Regions from separate parts of the Streptomyces javensis genome, predicted to be linked through region 1. Evidence: riboswitches for the same ligand, from Rfam matches in the RefSeq annotation. Region 1 holds a riboswitch; the other holds the start of a gene.

Region 1 (6,806 bases):
CACCAGGACCCAGGAGGCGCGCAGATCCAGCGGGGGCTCGTCCAGGGCGATCAGGAAGCCGAATCCCACGGTGACGGCCGAGGTGCCCAGCGGCAGCATCAGCAGCGCGTCGAAGCCCCGCACCAGCCTGCCCGCCCTACGGGTGAGCGCGGCGGCGGCGAGACCGCCCACGACGAGGGCGAAGACGGTGGCGACCGCCGCGTACCGCAGGGAGTTCCCGACGGCCTCCATGGGCGCCACGAAGAAGGTGCCCCCGCTGTCGGCGGAGGACCGCAGCGCCTCGTAGTAGGTGAAGCCGTAGCCGTCCGGTCCGTTCAGCGAACGCTCCGCCAGCACCGCGAGCGGGGTCACGATCAGCAGCGCTACCACCGCCAGCACGCCCCACAGCAGCGCCCACTGGGCCGGGCCCTTCGGGCGGCGCGCGGTGCGGCCCGGGTCGACGAGCCGCAGGGCGCTCTCGCGTCGCCTTACGGTCCACGCGTGCAGCGCCAACACGGCCGCGACAGCGGCGAACTGGACGAGGGTCAGCACCGCGGCCGTGGGGAGGTCGAGCAGTTGCGCGGTCTCCCGGTAGATCGCCACCTCCAGGGTGGCGTAGCGGGGGCCGCCCAGGATCTGGATCACGCCGAAGGAGGTGAAGGTGAACAGGAACACCATCAGCGCGGCGGCGGCCACGGCGGGGGCCAGCGCGGGCAGCGTCACCCGGCGCCAGGCCGAGAGCCGGCTCGCGCCGAGCACCCGCGCGGCCTCCTCCTGGCGCGGGTCGAGCTGGGCCCACAGCCCGCCCACGGTCCGGACGACGACCGCGTAGTTGAAGAAGACATGGGCCAGGAGGATCGCCCATACGGAGGTGTCGAGCCGCACCCCCCACAGCTCGTCCAGCAGCCCGCCCCGGCCGAGCAGGGCCAGGAAGGCCGATCCGGCGACGACGGTCGGCAGGACGAACGGCACGGTCACCACGGCCCGCAGCAGCCCCTTGCCGGGGAAGTCGAAGCGGGCGAAGACATAGGCGCCGGGCAGCGCCACCGCGAGCGTGAGGGCGGTCGACGCGACCGCCTGCCAGCAGGTGAACCACAGGACGTCCAGCGTCGCCGGATCGGTCAACACCTCGGCGATCCGGCCGAACCTCCACCGCCCGTCGACACGCAGCCCCCGGGTGATGATGGCGGCCACGGGATAGGCGAAGAAGACCGCGAAGAAGGCGAGCGGCACCGCCATCAGAGCGAGCCGGAGGGTGGTCGCGCGACGCCCTCCCCGGTCCGCCCTGTCGGCCTTACGGTGGCCGTCGGCCGTCTTACGGTTCTCGCGGGGCTCTACAGGACCAGCGAGGACCATGTCTTGACCCACGACTCGCGGTTCTTGGCGATCTTCTGCGGCGCCAGGGTGGCCGAGTCGCCGATCCTGACCCCGTATCGGGTGAACAGCTCCGGCAGCTTGGCGTCCTCGCGGGCCGGGTTGACGTACATGTTCAGCGGGACGTCCTCCTGGAACCGCTTGCTCAGCAGGAAGTCCAGCAGCGCCTTGCCGCCCTTGGTGTTGCCCGCGCCGTTCAGCAGCCCGGCGAACTCCACCTGCCGGAAGCAGGTGCCCGTCGCCACCCCGGTGGGGGCCTTCGCGGGCTTGCTCTTGGTGTCGGCCACCTCGGCGGGCGGGCTGGACGCGTAGGAGACGACGAGCGGCCGGTCGCCCTTGCCGCCGCCTGCCGAGCCGGAGAACCGGTCGTCATACGCCTGCTCCCAGCCGTCGACGACCTCGACGCCGTTGGCCCGCAGCTTCTTCCAGTAGCCCTTCCAGCCGTCGTCGCCGTACTTCGCGGCCGTGGCGAGGAGAAAGCCGAGACCGGGGGACGAGGTGGCCGCGTTCTCGGTGACCAGGAGGTTCTTGTAGGCGGGCCTGGTCAGATCGTCCAGCGTCCGGGGCGGCGCCAGCTTCTTGTCGGCGAAGTACTTCCGGTCGTAGTTGACGCAGATGTCGCCGAAGTCGACGGGGGTGACGCGGTGCTCGGACCGGTCGAGCTGAAGGTCCGCCGGGACCTTGTCGAGGCCCTTCGCCGTGTAGGGGGTGAACAGGTCGTTGTCGAGCGCGCGGGAGAGGAGCGTGTTGTCGACGCCGAAGAACACATCGCCCTGGGGGTGGCCCTTGGACAGGATCGCCTGATTGACGGCGGCTCCGGCGTCGCCCCCGGCCTGCACGCGCACCTTGTAGCCGGTCTCCTTGGTGAACTCCTTGAGGACCGCCTTGGATGCCGCGAACGAGTCATGCGTGACCAGGGTGACCGTCTTGGAGTCCGAGCCGCTCTTGGCGTCCTCGCCGCAGCCGACGAGCACGCTCAGGGCCAGTGAGCCGAGGAGGGCGGCCGAGATGGCACGCCGAAGCTGGCTGTTCATGGTGATGTTGACTCCCTACGCCGGTATGACCCGGATCAGGTCCGAGGGTCTGCGGCCGTGCCGCACTCTCAGCGCTCTGAGCGCTCCCCTGTCGGAATGTTCACTTGTACGGATGTTCACTTCTATGACGATCGCATCATGCGACGATGCCCAGGCACCGTATCAGCCGGTGCTCAGCGCTCCGAAGCCGCCAGCTGCCCGCAGGCCCCGTCGATCTCCTGGCCCCGGGTGTCCCGGACGGTCACCGGCACCCCATGGGCCTCCAGGGCCGCCACGAACGCCTTCTCGTCCTCGGGCCGGGACGCCGTCCACTTGGAGCCGGGCGTCGGGTTGAGCGGGATGAGGTTCACATGCACCCGGTGGCCCTTGAGCAGCCGGCCGAGCAGATCGGCGCGCCACGCCTGGTCGTTGATGTCCTTGATCAGCGCGTACTCGATGGAGATCCGGCGGCCGGACTTCTCCGCGTACTCCCACGCGGCGTCCAGGACCTCGCGCACCTTCCAGCGGGTGTTGACCGGCACGAGGGTGTCGCGCAGTTCGTCGTCGGGCGCGTGCAGCGACACCGCGAGCCGGCACTTGAACCCCTCGTCCGCGAACCGCAGCATCGCCGGGACGAGGCCGACGGTGGAGACGGTGATCCCGCGCTGCGACAGGCCGAGGCCGTCGGGCTCGGGGTCGGTGAGCCGGCGGATGGCGCCGACGACGCGGTTGTAGTTGGCCAGCGGCTCGCCCATGCCCATGAAGACGATGTTGGACAGCCGGGCCGGGCCACCGGGGATCTCCCCGTCCCGGAGGGCCCGCATCCCGTCCACGATCTGGTGCACGATCTCGGCGGTGGACAGATTGCGGTCCAGCCCCGCCTGCCCGGTCGCGCAGAACGGGCAGTTCATCCCGCAGCCCGCCTGTGAGCTGATGCACATGGTGACCCGGTCCGGGTAGCGCATCAGAACGGACTCCACGAGCGTGCCGTCGAACAGCCGCCACAGCGTCTTGCGCGTGGTGTCGTCATCACAGCTGATGTGCCGCACCACGCTCATCAGATCCGGCAGCAGCCCGGCGGCCAGCTTCTCGCGTGCGGCGGCGGGGATGTCGGTCCACTGAGCGGGGTCGTGGGCATAGCGCGCGAAGTAGTGACGCGACACCTGACCTGCCCGGAAGGGCTTCTCCCCGAGGGCGGCGACGGCTTCGCGGCGCTCGGTGGGCGTGAGGTCGGCAAGATGCCGCGGGGGCTTCTTGGCCCCACGCGGCGCGGCGAAGGTGAGTTCTCCGGGCTTAGGCATGGTTCACCCAGTGTCGCAGACGTACGAAGGGCCCCGCGCCGGGAGTGGCGCGGGGCCCGTGGGCGGGCGTGGTCAGCCGCCGCCCACGAAGATCACCAGCAGCAGCCACACCACCGGGGCGGTGGGCAGCAGCGAGTCGAGCCGGTCCATGATCCCGCCGTGGCCGGGCAGCAGCTTGCCCATGTCCTTGATGCCGAGGTCGCGCTTGATCATGGATTCGCCGAGGTCGCCGAGGGTCGCGCTGACCGCGGCGGCGAGGCCGAGCAGCAGGCCCTGCCACCAGATGCCGTCGTCGATGAGGTACTGCATGCACAGCGCGCCCGCGACCATCGCGAAGGTCACCGCGCCCAGCAGCCCCTCGCGGGTCTTGCCGGGGCTGATGCGCGGGGCCAGCGGATGCTTGCCGAAGCGCCAGCCCACCGCGTACGCACCCGTGTCGCTGACCACGGTCAGCAGCAGGAAGGTCAGGACCCGCCACGGGCCGTCGTCGGTGTCGAGCATCAGCGCGACGAAAGTGGCCAGAAACGGCACGTAGAAGGCGGCGAAGACGCCCGCCGTGACATCCCTGAGGTAGTTGTCGGGCGGCTCGGTCATCCGCCAGACCAGCACCGCGAGCGCCGTGAGGGCGACCGCCACCACCGCGCCCTGGGCGCCGCGCACATAGCCGGCGACGACCATGGCGACCCCGCCGACGGCGAGCGGCACCAGGGGGACCCGGATGTCCTTGCGCTCGGTCAGCCGCGAGGTCAGCTCCCAGAGCCCGACCACCACCGCGACCGCCACCACGCCGACGAACACGGGCTTGTAGATGAAGAGCGAGGCCAAGATGATCACACCGAGGCCGATGCCCACCCCTATCGCGGCCCGCAGATTCCGGCCCGCGCTCTTCTTGCCCTGCCCGGCGCCCGCGCCGTCGGCGGAGGCCGGGTCGGGCGCGGGGTCGGGGGGCGTCGGCCGGCGCCCGGCGGGCTGCCGGGGGCCGGGCTGCGGCTCCCGCTCGTCGCGGAAGAGGGGGCCGCTCAGCCGAGCGGCCCCCTGGTCACGGTCGGCGGCCTCGCCGGAGTCGCCGCCTGCGTGGGGCACGGTGGGCATGGGGCGAGTCTGCGCCGCCTCACCCACCTCGTGCGCGGGACCCGCCGAAGAAGTGGGCACCTCCCAGCCATAGCCGGGGGAGGTGCCCTGACCGCCCGGTCCCCGGAGTCCGGCGCTTGGTGGGGCCCCCCAGGAAGAGTCGTTCATCAGACCTCGAGCAGCTCGGCTTCCTTGTGCTTGAGCAGCTCATCCACCTGCGCGACATACTTCGCCGTGGTGTCGTCGAGCTCCTTCTCCGCGCGGCGCCCCTCGTCCTCGCCGACCTCGCCGTCCTTGATCAGCTTGTCGATGGACTCCTTGGCCTTGCGGCGGACGCTGCGGATCGAGATCTTCGCGTCCTCGCCCTTGCCCTTGGCTACCTTGATGAACTCCTTACGGCGCTGCTCGGTGAGCTCGGGGAACACCACACGGATGATGTTGCCGTCATTGCTCGGGTTGACGCCCAGATCGGAGTCCCGGATCGCCTGCTCGATGTTGCGGAGCGCGGTCTTGTCGAACGGCGTGACCACGGCCATCCGCGGCTCCGGCACCGAGAACGACGCCAGCTGGTTGATCGGCGTCAGCGCACCGTAGTAGTCCGCCACGATCTTGTTGAACATCGCCGGGTGCGCACGCCCGGTGCGGATCGCGGCGAAGTCCTCCTTGGCGACCACAACGGCTTTCTCCATCTTCTCCTCGGCCTCGAGGAGGGTCTCTTCGATCACCACTTGCTCCTGGTGTTATCAGTAAGCAGAGCCTCGCCCCTGCGTGCGTCTTCTCCTGCACGGTGTCCGACCGGCAGGCCGTTGTCCATCCCCCGTTCGAGCCGTCAGGCCCGGGAGCCCTGGTCGCTCACCAGCGTGCCGATCTTCTCACCCTTCACCGCACGCGCGATGTTTCCTTCGGCAAGGAGCTCGAAGACGAGGATGGGCAGCTTGTTGTCCCGGCACAGGGTGATCGCGGTGGCGTCGGCGACCTTGAGGTCCCGGGTGATCACCTCGCCGTACTCCAGGGCGTCGAACTTCACCGCATCGGGGTTGCGGGCGGGGTCGGAGTCATAGACCCCGTCCACGCCGTTCTTGCCCATGAGCAGGGCCTGCGCGTCGATCTCCAGCGCTCGCTGGGCCGCGGTGGTGTCCGTGGAGAAGTACGGCATACCCATACCCGCGCCGAAGATGACCACACGCCCCTTTTCCAGATGGCGCACCGCACGCAGCGGAATGTACGGCTCCGCGACCTGGCCCATGGTGATGGCGGTCTGGACGCGGGAGTCGATGCCCTCCTTTTCCAGGAAGTCCTGGAGGGCGAGACAGTTCATGACGGTTCCGAGCATGCCCATGTAGTCCGAGCGGGCCCGGTCCATACCGCGCTGCTGTAGCTCCGCACCGCGGAAGAAGTTACCGCCGCCGATGACGATGGCGATTTCGGCACCGTCCCTGACCACGGCGGCGACCTCGCGGGCGATGGCGTGCACGACATCGGGGTCGACACCGAGTCCCCCGCCTCCGGCGAACGCCTCGCCGGACAGCTTCAGCAGGAAGCGACCGTGTGGGGCCGCGCCGTGCGCCTTCTTGTCATCGGCGGCCTGTTTGGCGTCCGCGCCGTGATTCATTGGAGATCTCCTCGTGCACATACGAAGAAGGCCACTGCCGGACGGGTCCTGTTACGACCTCTGCGGCAATGGCCTCCTCGTCACATCTGCGGCCGACCGGTCGACGGTTGGCTGCCTACGACCCTATCGGGGTCGCCGGTCATTCGCTGCTCGGCTCAGACGCCGACGCGGAAACGGGCGAAGCGCTTGAGCGAGACACCGGCCTCGTCCAGGATCTTCTGGACGGACTTCTTGTTGTCCTTGGCGAACGGCTGGTCCACCAGCACGTTCTCCTTGAAGAAGCCGGTGACACGACCCTCGATGATCTTCGGCAGGGCGCCCTCGGGCTTGCCCTCCTCGCGGGCGGTGGCCTCGGCGACCCGGCGCTCGTTCTCGACCGTCTCGGCCGGGATCTCGTCGCGGGTGAGGAACTTCGGGGCGAAGGCGGCGATGTGCTGCGCGACGTCCTTGGCGACC
Region 2 (6,806 bases), on a different contig from region 1:
GGTCCGGGCGCGATCGGTCCTGGTGGAAGCGGTGCCTAGGGCCATATGTGCAGGCTATCCACCCGGCCCGGCTACGCCCACCCGGCCTCGGAGATATGGGGGTTTTGCCAGGTTCCCGTCCGCAGTGCGGACAGATCCGTACGCCTTCGACCGGCGGGCTGGCCGGGTCGGATGAAAGGTGGGTGAAACCCAGGTGAAGAGCGGGGCCGGGCCGCGCGCCAAGCGGCTCGGAGAAAGTTCGCCACGGTTCGGGCAGCGCCCCGAAGGGGCGCGGGGCCGTGTCGATGTGCGGCTCCGCCGCGTGGGCGCGACCAGCCACGACGGCGCCGCAGTCGGCCGACGGCGCATCCCGACACTTCCGGCGGAGCGCTTGGTCAGTCCGCCGCGCGGACCCGCTTCGCCAGCTCCGCCGTGGCCCCCGCCGGGTCGTCGGCGGCCGTGATGGCCCGGACCACGACGATACGGCGGGCGCCCGCCGCCAGGACCTGGTCCAGGTTGGAGGCGTCGATTCCGCCGATGGCGAACCACGGCCGCTCCGTGCCCAGCGCGGCGGCGTGGCGCACCAGGGACAGCCCCGGGGCGTGGCGGCCCGGCTTGGTGGGGGTGGGCCAGCAGGGACCGGTGCAGAAATAGTCCACACCGGGCTGGACGGCCGCCGCGTCCACCTCCGCCTCCGCATGGGTGGAGCGCCCGATCAGCACGTCCTCGCCGAGGATCGCGCGCGCCGCGGGCACCGGCAGATCGCCCTGGCCCAGATGGAGCACGTCCGGGCCGATGGCGTGCGCGACATCGGCCCGGTCGTTGACGGCCAGCAGCTTGCCGTGCCGGCGGCAGGCGTCCGCGAAGACCTGGAGGTGCTCCAGCTCCTCGGCCGCCTCCATCTCCTTCTCCCGCAGCTGGACGATGTCCACCCCGGCCCCCAGGACGGCGTCCAGGAACTCCGGCAGATCGCCCTGGCCCTTCCGTGCGTCGGTGCACAGATAGAGGCGGGCGTCGGCCAGCCGCTCGCGAGCGGTGGCGGCAGCGGTGGTGGACATGGGTTCCCCCGGAGGGTCGGGCGGCGTACGGGCCGTGAACGGAGCCCGGCCCGTACGCCAGATGTGATCAGGTGCGATCAGGAGCGATGGTGACGGCGTCGGATGGTGACGGCGTCAGACGGCGAGGGCGTCAGACGGCGAGGGCCTGAGCGCGCCGCTTCACTTCCGTGCCGCGATTCTCGCTCAGCGCCCGCGCCGGGGTGCCGGGCAGGCTCGGGTCGGGGGTGAAGAGCCACTCCAGCATCTCTTCGTCACTGAAGCCGTCGTCCTTCAGAAGCGTCAAGGTCCCCACGAGGCCCTTGACGACCTTTCCGTCACCGATGAACTCCTCGGGGACCTGAAGGACCCTGTTCTCGCCACGGCGCACGGCGATCAGCTGGCCCTCCTTGACCAGCTGCCTGACACGCGTCACCTCGACCCCCAGCCGTTCGGCGACATCGGGGAGGGTGAGCCAGGCGGGGACGAGAGCATCGATCTTTGCGTCAATCTCGGTCACGGAACAAGCCTGCCATCTGGGACTGACAGTGGGTAGCCGGGCGTCCGCCGCGCGGGCCGCCCGCCCCGCCCCGGGCGCGTCGGCCCACGGCCGGCCGGCGGTCGGCCCGCCGCTCAGAGGACGGCCGACTTCAGTGGCACCGAGGGGTCCTCGGCCCGCGTCCGGTCCAGCCGGGCGCCGCGCTCGATCAGCTTGCGCCCCTGGGCCAGATCGCGCGGACGGCCGACGGCCAGCAGGGCGACCAGGGCGCCCTCGCGCAGCCAGCACACCGACCAGGCGGCACCGGCCGGATCACCGCGCCAGACCAGCTCGTCAGCCGCCGAGTGGTGCCCGGCGTACTGCACGAAGCGTCCGAACTGCTCGGACCAGAAGTACGGCACCGGGTCGTAGACCACACCGGGGAAGTGGGCGGCCGTCCGGCTCCCCACCACGTTGGCGGCGACGGTGCGCGGCCCCTGGAGCGCGTTGTCCCAGTGGTGCACCAGCAGTCGCGTTCCGTAGCGGGCGGACGGGAAGGAGGCGCAGTCGCCGACCGCGTAGACGTCCGGCACGGAGGTGCGCAGCCGGTCGTCGGCGGCGACGGACCGGTCCTCGGCCAGCTCCACGCCCGAGCCCGCGAGCCAGTCCGTGGCGGGCCGGGCCCCGATCCCGACGACCACCGCGCCCGCGCGCAGCCTGGTGCCGTCACCGAGCAGCAGCCCGCTCTCGTCGACCGAGGCCACCCGGGCGCCCGTGACCAGCCGGGCGCCGTAGTCCTCGTACCAGGCCGCCATGGGGGCCGCGACCTCGGCCGGGAGCGCGCCCGCCAGCGGCCGGTCGGCGGCCTCGACCACGGTCACGGCGCAGCCCGCCTCGCGCGCCGCGGTGGCGAACTCCGCGCCGATCCAGCCCGCCCCGACGACCGCGATCTCGCGCTGCCGGGCGAGCACCGGGCGCAGCCGCTCGGCGTCGTCCAGCGTGCGCAGCAGATGGACGCCGGGCTCTCCTTCGCTGCCCGGCAGCGGGATCGGCTCGGCGCCGGTGGCGATCACCAGGACGTCGTACGGGAACTGGCCGGTCGCGGTCTCGACCAGCCGCTTGTCCGGGCGCGCGCCGGTGACCTGGACGCCGAGCCGCAGGCCGATGCCGAGCCCGGCGAAGTCCACGTCGAGCGTCGAGCCCTCGGCCTTCCCCAGCAGTACGGCCTTGGACAGCGGGGGCCGGTCGTAGGGCTGGTGGGGCTCCGCGCCCAGCAGGACGATCTCCCCGGTCCAGCCGTGTTCGCGCAGCGCGACGGCGGTCTGCACCCCCGCCATGCCCGCGCCGACGATCACCACGCGCTGCCCGGGGCCGTTCGAGGACGGCTTCGTCGTCGTCTCATCGCTCACACGATCACTGTATTGCGGCTGGTGGGGCGGACTGGAGAGCGGCTTGCGAGAGGTCGGACACAGAGTGGGGGGTGCGGAGCTGGGCGGGGTGCGGGTTGTGGGCGCCTCCGGCGGTGAGCCCCCACCCCGCCCCTCCCCGAAACGACGGGGCTCCGCCCCCTCGCCCCCCACCGGGGCTCCGCCCCGGGCCCCGCTCCTCAAACGCCGGAGGGGCTGGGGTTACGGGGCGCTGGGAGGTGCCCGCTGGAGGGGGTGGGGGCGGCTGGTCTTTCGGGTGATTCGGGGCGCGTACTAGGGTGGCGGGACAGAGCACTCGCGGGAGCCCGGACGGACCGGGCTGAGAGGGAGGCTGGAACCGCCTCCGACCGTACGAACCTGATCCGGGTCATGCCGGCGAAGGGAGGGGCAGCGTGTCCACGCACGCACCAGATCACCACGACGGACCTCATACATCGGGCGGGCCGTCACCCGGCGGACGCTACGACGCCCTGGTCGTCGGGGGCGGCGTCATCGGGCTGGTCACGGCCTGGCGGGCGGCCCAGCGGGGGTTGCGCACCGCGCTGGTCGACCCGGCGCCCGGCGGCGGAGCCGCCTGGGTCGCGGCCGGGATGCTGGCGGCCGTCACCGAGCTGCACTACGGCGAGCAGACCCTGCTCGGCCTCAACATGGCCTCCGCCCGCCGCTATCCGGACTTCGTGGCCGAGCTGGAGGAGGCCGTCGGCCAGGACGTGGGCCACCGCGTGTGCGGCACGCTCGCCGTCGCGTTCGACGCCGACGACCGCGCCCATCTGCGCGAGCTCCACACCTTCCAGCAGGGGCTCGGGCTGGAGTCCGAGTGGCTGACGGGGCGTGAATGCCGCCGTCTGGAACCGATGCTGTCGCCGGGCGTGCACGGCGGGCTGCGGGTCGCCGGTGACCACCAAGTGGATCCGCGGCGGCTGTCGGCGGCGCTGCTCACCGCGTGCGAGCGGGCCGGGGTCGACTTCCACCGCCACCGCGCGGAGCGGCTGCTGCTGGACGGCGACCGCGCCACCGGGGTCGAGCTGACCGGGGGTACGCGCCTGGCCGCCGAGCGGACCGTACTGGCCGCGGGCAGCCTCAGCGGACGGCTCGCGGGCGTTCCCGAGGACGTCCTGCCGCCCGTACGGCCCATCAAGGGGCAGGTGGTGCGGCTTTCGGTGCCCGAGCGGTACGCGCCGTTCCTCTCCCGGACCGTACGGGCCGTGGTGCGCGGCGGGCCGGTCTACCTGGTGCCGCGCGAGAACGGCGAGCTGGTCATCGGCGCGACCAGCGAGGAGCTGGGCTGGGACACCACGGTCACCGCGGGCGGGGTGTACGAACTGCTGCGGGACGCCCATGAGGTGGTGCCCGGCATCACCGAACTGCCGCTGGTGGAGACGTCCGCCGGGCTGCGCCCCGGCTCCCCCGACAACGCCCCGATGCTCGGCCCGACCGCGCTGCCGGGGCTGTTGCTGGCCACCGGCCACTTCCGCAACGGCGTGCTTCTCACCCCGATCACCGGCGACGTCATGGCCGAGGCCCTCACCAGCGGTGAACTTCCCCCGGAGGCCCAGCCGTTCACCCCCCGGCGCTTCGCGGCCTCCCCCGGCGCCGCGCACCCCCCAGCACAGGAGCAGCACACATGACCGTCTCCGTCAACGGCGAGCCTCGCGAGGTGCCCGAGGGCACCACGCTCGACCGGCTCGTCGCGACCCTCACCCAGGCGCCCTCGGGTGTCGCCGCCGCCGTCAACGAGACGGTCGTCCCGCGCACCCAGTGGTCCGCGACCTCGCTCGGCGACGGTGATCGCGTCGAGGTCCTCACCGCGGTCCAAGGAGGCTGAACCCACCCAATGGCTCCCATCACGGCCACCACAACCACCACGGTCACCCCGACCACCACAGCCGTCACCACCGCGCCCGACCCGCTCACCATCGCCGGGACCGACTTCGGCTCCCGGCTGATCATGGGCACGGGCGGCGCGCCCAGTCTGGAGATCCTGGAGCGTTCGCTGCTGGCTTCCGGCACCGAGCTGACGACCGTCGCGATGCGGCGGCTCGACCCCACGGTGCAGGGCTCGGTGCTCTCCGTGCTCAACCGGCACGGGATCCGCCCGCTGCCCAACACCGCCGGGTGTTTCACCGCGGGTGAGGCCGTGCTCACCGCGCGCCTCGCCCGGGAGGCGCTGGGCACGGACTGGGTGAAGCTGGAGGTGGTCGCCGACGAGCGCACCCTGCTCCCCGATCCGATCGAGCTGCTGGACGCCGCCGAGACCCTGGTGGACGACGGGTTCACGGTCCTGCCGTACACCAACGACGATCCGATCCTGGCCCGGAAGCTGGAGGAGGTCGGCTGCGCCGCGATCATGCCGCTCGGCTCCCCGATCGGCTCCGGGCTCGGCATCCGCAATCCGCACAACTTCCAGCTGATCACCGAGCGCGCCACCGTGCCGGTGATCCTGGACGCGGGCGCGGGCACGGCGTCGGACGCCGCGCTGGCCATGGAGCTGGGGTGCGCGGCGGTGATGCTGGCCTCGGCCGTCACCCGGGCCCAGGAGCCGGAGCTGATGGCGGGGGCGATGCGGTACGCGGTGGAGGCGGGCCGGCTGGCCCATCGGGCGGGCCGGATCCCGCGCCGCCACTTCGCCGAGGCGTCGAGCCCGGCCGAGGGCCTGGCCGCCCTGGACCCCGAGCGCCCGGCCTTCGGCTGAGCGCTCCGCGCCCCCAGGGTCGATGTGCGGCTCCGCCGCGGCGGTGTCGATATGCGGCTCCGCCGCGGCGGTGTCGATATGCGGCTCCGCCGCGCGGGCGACCAGCCACGGCGGCGCCGCGGTCGGCCGACGACGCATCGCGACACTTCCAGCGGCCAGGTCCCGCGCGTGCGGCCGGGGCCCCTGGCTTCGGCCGGGGCCCCTGGCTTCGGCCAGCCGGTGTCCGGGCCCCATCGGGGCCCTACCGTGGAGGGAGGGAGCAGCCCACAGCCCGGAGGTGGTCGCCGTGACCGTGACCGTGGACGACCGGATCGAGCGCGAGGTGTACGTACCGGCGCCGATCGACCGGGTGTGGCGGGTGCTGACCACGCCCGAACACATCCGCGCCTGGTACGCCCCCGGCGGCTGCGAGATCGATCCGCACCCCGGCGGGCGGCTCCGGTTCCGCTGGGACGAGCACGGAGAGTTCCACGGCATGGTCGAGCGGGCGGTTCCGGACGCCCTCTTCCGCTTCCGGCTGGCCCTGGAGCCCGATCACGCCCCCTCGGACCCCGGCGAAGCCACCCTCGTGGAGTTCGCGCTCTCGCCCGAGGGGCCGGGCACCCGGCTGCGGTTCGCGGAGAGCGGTATCCGCGCCCTGACCGTGCCCGACGACGCCAAGGCCAAGCACGCCGAGTACGCCACGCTGTCCTGGACCTCCGCCCTGGAGGAGCTGGCCGCGATCGCCGCCGCGTCGCACAACTGACCCGCCGATGTCACCGTTCCGCTGCAAGTACCCGCCCCACCTGGGGCGGCCGGTTCTGGCCGATATCGGCGCCTCGTAGACTTCCCCCGTGGATACGACCCTCCAGGACCCCCTCGTCGGGCAGGAGCTCGACGGCCGCTACCGCATCGAGGCGCGCATCGCCGTGGGCGGGATGGCAACGGTCTACCGGGCCGTCGACACCCGGCTGGACCGTGTGCTCGCGCTGAAGGTGATGCATCAGAGCCTCGCCTCCGACGCCGCCTTCGTCGAGCGCTTCATCCGGGAGGCGAAGTCCGTCGCGAGACTCGCGCACGCCAATGTGGTCGCCGTCTACGACCAGGGAGCGGACGGCGCCCATGTCTATCTGGCCATGGAGTACGTCTCCGGCTGCACCCTGCGCGATGTGCTCCGCGGGCGCGGGGCGCTGCATCCGCGCGCCGCGCTGGACATC

What was found. Region 1 has a riboswitch for thiamine pyrophosphate ahead of ABD329_RS38775 (thiamine ABC transporter substrate-binding protein). Riboswitches for the same ligand answer to the same signal wherever they lie in the genome.
Region 2: it holds a riboswitch for thiamine pyrophosphate, as region 1 does, so the genes downstream of both, thiO (glycine oxidase ThiO) here and ABD329_RS38775 (thiamine ABC transporter substrate-binding protein) in region 1, are expected to answer to the same signal.

Annotation. Positions count from the first base shown of each region.
Region 1 covers NZ_BAAAIF010000070.1:9,930-16,735, forward strand. Annotated here, with positions in the region: gene ABD329_RS38770 (ABC transporter permease) at 1-1,218, opposite strand, end outside; gene ABD329_RS38775 (thiamine ABC transporter substrate-binding protein) at 1,314-2,387, opposite strand; TPP riboswitch at 2,383-2,487, opposite strand; gene rlmN (dual-specificity RNA methyltransferase RlmN) at 2,561-3,667, opposite strand; gene ABD329_RS38785 (phosphatidate cytidylyltransferase) at 3,740-4,906, opposite strand; gene frr (ribosome recycling factor) at 4,906-5,463, opposite strand; gene pyrH (UMP kinase) at 5,568-6,350, opposite strand; gene tsf (translation elongation factor Ts) at 6,506-6,806, opposite strand, start outside.
Region 2 covers NZ_BAAAIF010000036.1:60,708-67,513, reverse strand. Annotated here, with positions in the region: gene metF (methylenetetrahydrofolate reductase [NAD(P)H]) at 1-45, opposite strand, end outside; gene thiE (thiamine phosphate synthase) at 375-1,037, opposite strand; gene ABD329_RS27995 (Rv2175c family DNA-binding protein) at 1,168-1,533, opposite strand; gene ABD329_RS27990 (NAD(P)/FAD-dependent oxidoreductase) at 1,647-2,828, opposite strand; TPP riboswitch at 3,206-3,319, shown strand; gene thiO (glycine oxidase ThiO) at 3,311-4,546, shown strand; gene thiS (sulfur carrier protein ThiS) at 4,543-4,743, shown strand; gene ABD329_RS27975 (thiazole synthase) at 4,753-5,610, shown strand; gene ABD329_RS27970 (SRPBCC domain-containing protein) at 5,897-6,355, shown strand; gene pknB (Stk1 family PASTA domain-containing Ser/Thr kinase) at 6,444-6,806, shown strand, end outside.